Regions from separate parts of the Paenibacillus sp. FSL R5-0928 genome, predicted to be linked through region 1. Evidence: a T-box and tRNA genes for the amino acid it is inferred to sense, from the RefSeq annotation. Region 1 holds a T-box; the other holds one or more tRNA genes.
What was found. The T-box of region 1 lies ahead of argS (arginine--tRNA ligase). A T-box ahead of a tRNA ligase gene usually reads a tRNA of that ligase, here a tRNA-Arg.

Region 1 (3,165 bases):
TTGCGGTCCTTGTACGCCTTGAGGTCCTTGATCACCTTGTGGTCCTTGGTCCCCTTGAGGTCCAGTATCACCCTGAGGGCCTTGAACACCTTGCGGCCCTTGATCACCTTGCGGTCCTTGTACGCCTTGAGGTCCTTGATCACCTTGCGGTCCTTGGTCCCCTTGAGGCCCTTGAGGTCCTTGGTCTCCTTGCGGTCCAGTATCACCCTGAGGGCCTGCGATCTCGGTTCCTAAAAGTTCATCAGAGACTAATCGATGGGCAGGCACGAATTCCCCAGCAGCATTTTTACCCCATACAGAAATTTGTGTTTCATTCTCAGCTGGTCCACTTATGGTAAAGACAAACTCTATTGCATCGAAATTAGCGAAATAGCTTCTAGATAATACTTCATTAGGACCTATGGTTACTAATTCTTGTACATATAATATTCTGGTACCATTTAAATGAAAGCCCTCGATAACAACATTAGAAAAATTTACAGGATCACGATTATCCAGTTTGATTAACACGGTTTGAGTGGACCTAACACCACTAACCGGATCATTAGCAATAGGTCCTGTTGATAGTACTGCCATTACGGCACTCCCTCCTTTCTGGAAAATACAGTTAATCAAGATTTCTTGTTAAACTGCTCTTTTTTATAATATGTTTCAACTATCTATTAAGAATGTGGTTATTACCCTGCATATATGTTGAATTTATGTTTCTGACTGCTCCTCTGCAACAACTCGTTGAACATCGATAATTGCACCACTTTCGTTTCTCCCCCAAACTGAAATCTCAGTGCTTATTTCAGCAAAACCGTCTGTGGTGAACACGAATTCATATGCATCAAAGTCTGCTCCAAAATTTCTCGTAATAACTTCATTGGGTGCAATAGATATTTCTTCTAGTACGTAGAGTGTTCTGAGACTGTTTAATTTGTAACCTTGAATATGAACAGAAGAAAAATTGATAGAATCACGGTTTACAATTTTGATAATAACCGTTTTAATTGTTCTGACACCACTAACAGGATCATTTGCAATGGGTCCTGTTGATAATACTGCCATTGAGCTATTCCCTCCTTTATTAAGTATTTTTCAAAAATTCAGATTAAAAAAATACAAAATTTAAAATTGGGAAAAGGTTAATAATTCCCCTTGTATTGTATTAATGATTGGTTTCATTTGATTGTTTGAATGCCCAAAAATTTTATATTGATTTAGCTATGATTTGATAGTTTTTGAGACTTCTAAATCCCTGCAAGATGCTCAAGGAAATTGGGATTAGCTCCACCACCCTTGCTTTTTTCGAAATATTAGTTATACTGATAAAAATTATTCAAGCATCGATGAGCGGGAGAGTAGTTAACGAGATCTAGTCCTCAGCGAGCCGGGAGAGTGTAAGCCGGTACAGATCCCTTTAATGAAGCGCACCCGTGAGATGGACTTCTGAACCTTAGTAGGAAGTCCCGGCTGAAGGCCGTTATCCCGTAAGGTGGCTGAACAACTTGTTCAGCAACGAGAGTGGTACCGCGAGCGCTAAAGCCCTCGTCTCTTTTGAGACGAGGGCTTTTTTGTATTTTCAAAGGAGGGTATACCATGTTAGATCAAATCATCAAAGACGGAATCAAGCACAGTGTACACCGTGTATTCAATACTTTAGGAGCTGACTATCCAGAGGACATTGCCATTCTGATCGAACAGCCAGCAAATCTAGAACATGGTGATTATTCATGTAATATCGCTATGCAGCTAGCCAAAACTCTACGTAAATCCCCAATGGTCATAGCAGAATTAGTGAAAGCAGAACTTCAATTCAAAGGGCGTTTCGCCGGTCTATTGCAAAAAGTTGAAGTCGCTGCTCCCGGATTTATCAATTTGTATATGAATTGGCAAAGCTGGGCTGAACATTCCTTTGAACTGCCTGCCAGCACTGGGGAAAAAGTCATCATCGAGCACACTTCTATCAACCCCAACAAAGCCGCTCATGTAGGTCATCTAAGAAACGCCTGTATTGGCGATACTCTAGTCAGAATTATGAAAAGAACTGGGTATAACGTAGAGGTCCATAACTACATTGATGATCTCGGCAATCAGCTGGCGGATACAGTTGTTGGATTATTAAATATACCTTTAGAAGGGGAACATCAACGTTTCGGTGATTTTTGCTGGGATCTTTATGCCAAAGTGAACAAAGAATATGCGCTGAACCCTGAGATGACACACAAGCGCACAGATATACTGCACTCCCTTGAACAAGGTGGCGGCAATGAAGCCTGGCTGGGCAACCTTGTAGCTGAACGTATCGTTAGAGAGCATGTAGAGGAAATGAAACATTTTGGGATTTATTATGATTTGCTGGTATGGGAGAGCAGTATTTTAAAAGAGGGATTTTGGGCAGCCGCAGCTGAGCTACTGAAGCAGACAGCCGTTTTTGTACAAGAGACTGAAGGTAAACTCGCAGGCTGCTGGGTGCTGAAGCAAGGAACAGAGGCTAACATTGGAGCGGATTCAGAGGAGCATCATCTCGATAAGGTGCTGGTGCGTTCGAATGGGATTTTAACGTATACAGCCAAAGATATTGCCTATCATCTCTGGAAATTTGGTCTTTTAACCAAAGATTTCTCCTATAGCGAATTCTCGTCCGGTTTATGGACAACAGGATTAACTGGAACCCAAGAGTCTTATGGGCAGGCGGACAGAGTCATCAATGTGATTGATTACAGACAGGAATATCCACAACAGATGGTTAAGCAAGCCTTAGGGGCACTAGGTTATAACGAGCAAGCAGACAAACTCCATCATGTGAGTTATGGTGTTGTATCTCTTAGTCCCGCCTCGGCTGCCGAGCTGGGTATAGATATTTCAGAAGGCAAATCTTCTTATGCTATGTCCGGACGACAGGGAATCGGGATTAAGGTAAGCGATCTGGTGGAACTCATGGAACAGAACATCGAACACTCACGTTCCGATAAAGACGGCCTCTCCAGCCGAATGATTGCCACTGCTGCGATTCGCTACTATCTGCTACGGTTTAATTTAGGAACGGAAATCGTGTTTGATTTCAAACAGGCTACCGAAATATCCGGCAATACCGGAGTTTATCTGATGTATACTTTTGCGCGTGCGACAAGCGTTTTGAGTAAAGCTACGATCCCAATCCTTACAGCTGCCGCACAG
Region 2 (3,165 bases), 1.6 Mb from region 1:
CAAAGTGTTTTGGTCGCCAGTGTAAGCATGAATTGTAGTCATCAAGCCTTCAACGATACCGAACTTGTCGTTCAGTACTTTTGCCATTGGAGCTAGGCAGTTAGTTGTGCAAGATGCGCCGGAAATAACAGTCTCAGTACCATCAAGAATGTCATCGTTAACGTTGTAAACGACAGTTTTCATGTCGCCAGTAGCTGGAGCGGAGATAACTACTTTCTTAGCTCCACCTTTCAAGTGTTTTTCAGCTGCTTCTTTAGTTGTGAAGAAACCTGTGCACTCAAGTACGATATCAACGCCTAGGTCGCCCCATGGCAATTCTTCAGGGTTGCGGTTAGCAAGAACCTTAACTTCTTTACCATTGACTTTGAAGAAGCCATCATGCACTTCAACATCACCTTGGAATTTACCTTGAGTTGTATCATATTTAAGCAAATGAGCAAGCATCTTAGCGTCAGTCAAATCGTTGATTGCTACCACTTCGATACCTTCTACATTTTGAATACGGCGGAAAGCAAGGCGTCCAATACGTCCAAAACCGTTAATTCCAACTTTTACACTCATTGAATAGTTCCTCCTAGAATTCGTTTTATTTATTCAAAACAGACGGTGAGGTCTGTCATGACAACAATGTTAAGTATGATGCAAGAAGTATGTTATTGCCTGCAATCTAAAAACTACGAAGATAGCTGTAGTTGATTGTCAATTTCCTTGCCTATTTCTACTGCGGCAGCCTCGTCCGTGACGAGAATATTCTCCTGCCCGAAACGCAGCATGGCATGAATGGCTTTGGCCTTGGGTTTGCCTCCTGCAATACCGATGACTTTCTCTGTCCGAATAATATCTTCTAGACGTAGACCCATCGTAAGCATGGTATGGACAACCTGACCCTCTTCATTGAAATAATAGCCAAAAGATTCGGCCACTGCCCCTTCACCCTGGATTTCCGAGACTGTAGCCTCGTCCAGTTTGCGGCGGCGGGTCATTTCAATGGCATCCCCAATCCCATGTACAATAATACGCGAACTGCGGATGGTTTGTACAATCTCTCCAATATTAGAGTCAAGTGCCAGCGATTGGTATGCATCCCCACTAAGCAAATCAGGGACATGCAACAACCGGTAGTTGGCTCCAACCCGCTTTGCCATTGTTGAGGCAATCGTGTTGGCTTGAATCTCCATACTCTCTCCTAATCCTCCACGCGCCGGAACAAACCAAGCGTTCTTATAGGAAAGGGACAACGGCGGTGTCAGTTGATCAGCCATATCGGCAAGCGTCGATCCACCTGTGACGGCAACTGTATCATCTGCGCGAAGTATACTCAGCAGCGCTTTCGCACCCGCCCGGCCAAGCTCTCGTTTGGTGAACGGCGATGACTCACAATCACCCGGTACTACAATAACTTTATCCAGACCATACGTTGCTCGAATTTTCTCTTCCAGCTCATCCAGACCAAATAGGCTCTTAACAACCGGCTCTAGCAAATCAAGCAGTCTACGTCCAGCAGCGCTAATGCGCATGCCAACACTCTCGATCTCAATAAGCCCTTGCGATTTCAGAAGATCCGTCTCGGCACGCAGTACCCGCTCAGTCATATCTAGCGAAGCGGCTAGCGTTCTGCGCCCAATAATATCGGACAGCATGATCTGATGAAGAATCGTGTACCGTCTCTTAAGGGTTTCCATGAGATCAGGCAGAAGCTGCTTTTGGATATCTAATAAATTACGCATACTTTCACTCCTGCAACTTCGTCTTCCTCTATTCCCTTGTTCATGGTCTCAAAACGTCCCGGGTAAACTTTTTAAGTCCCACCCATATTCTAACCAAATATTGCTCGAAGCGCAAGTCTTCCGAGAGTAGAATTCTCAAGCACTTGTCTTCTTATACATTAATAAGGTCAGAAAAAGATATAGCGCCCGATGCCTGCCCCTAGAGCGCTTGTCCAGTATTAATATTACATTGCAATTGTGTAAAAATTGTATTATAATCATTTTTGTTGCGCCCGTGGTCCAATGGATATGACGTAGGCCTCCGAAGCCTGAGATCCAAGTTCGATTCTTGGCGGGCGCGCCATTAATTTCATTTTTGCACATAATTTAGTAGTGCCTATACTACTACTTAACCAAAGAGCCGCTTGTCGGCTCTTTTTTTCGAATATAAGTTTGACTTTCTTTGACTTTTTGTTTGAATTTGTTTATCATGTGGGTAATACGGCAAGAGTAAAAATGAATACATTTGAAGAACCAATATCAAGGAGGTTTTCCACGTGAGTTATATTCCTATGGTAGTAGAACAGAGCAACCGCGGCGAGCGCGCTTATGACATCTATTCCCGCCTGCTGAAGGACCGCATCATTTTCCTTGGAACGGAGGTTAATGACGTGGTAGCCAATTCTATCATCGCACAAATGCTGTTCTTGGCTGCCGAAGATCCTGACAAGGACATTCACCTTTACGTGAATAGCCCAGGCGGTTCCATTACTGCAGGTATGGCTATTTTTGATACAATGCAGTACATTAAACCAGACGTTTCCACCATCTGTGTGGGTATGGCAGCTTCCATGGGAGCTTTCCTGCTAAACGCTGGCGCGAAAGGCAAACGTTTCGCACTGCCTAACAGCGAGATCATGATCCACCAGCCTCTGGGTGGTGCTCAAGGTCAAGCAACGGACATTGAAATCCGTGCCCGCCGCATCCTCAAATTGCGCGATAAGCTGAACCGTATTCTAGCAGAACGTACGGGTCAACCTCTAGAACGTATTGAGAAGGATACAGATCGCGACTACTTCATGACTGCTGCAGACGCGGCTGAATACGGTATCGTAGATAAAGTAATCGAGAAGACATTGCCTAGCGGTGTGTAAGCTATAAAGTAAAAATATAAAGAGGCTGTGCCCTAACCATAACGGATAGGGCACAGCCTCTTTATATTTTATAGAAGACCTAAATCCAATCAATTCAGCCCTCCATAACCTAGTGCATCCAGCTTCTCGGCAATTACGCGATAACCCCGGCCATTCGGATGCAAATGATCAATGGATAACAACCCTCTCTCATTTCCTGCGAACTCACTGTAAATCGAAGCAAATCCACATACTCGGCTGCTGTACTGTGCTGCGTATTGATTAAACTGTCTGACCCACTCTGTCGCACCAACCACCTGAGGATA

Region 2: it encodes a tRNA-Arg, which carries the amino acid that the T-box ahead of argS (arginine--tRNA ligase) is inferred to sense. The anticodon was not compared.

Annotation. Positions count from the first base shown of each region.
Region 1 is NZ_CP150225.1:5,785,121-5,788,285, forward strand. It holds gene MKZ16_RS26190 (hypothetical protein) at 1-206, opposite strand, end outside; gene MKZ16_RS26195 (hypothetical protein) at 700-1,053, opposite strand; T-box leader at 1,326-1,544, shown strand; gene argS (arginine--tRNA ligase) at 1,585-3,165, shown strand, end outside.
Region 2 is NZ_CP150225.1:184,524-187,688, reverse strand. It holds gene gap (type I glyceraldehyde-3-phosphate dehydrogenase) at 1-561, opposite strand, end outside; gene MKZ16_RS00915 (sugar-binding domain-containing protein) at 675-1,727, opposite strand; tRNA gene MKZ16_RS00910 (tRNA-Arg) at 1,996-2,070, shown strand; gene clpP (ATP-dependent Clp endopeptidase proteolytic subunit ClpP) at 2,264-2,860, shown strand; gene MKZ16_RS00900 (GDSL-type esterase/lipase family protein) at 2,950-3,165, opposite strand, start outside.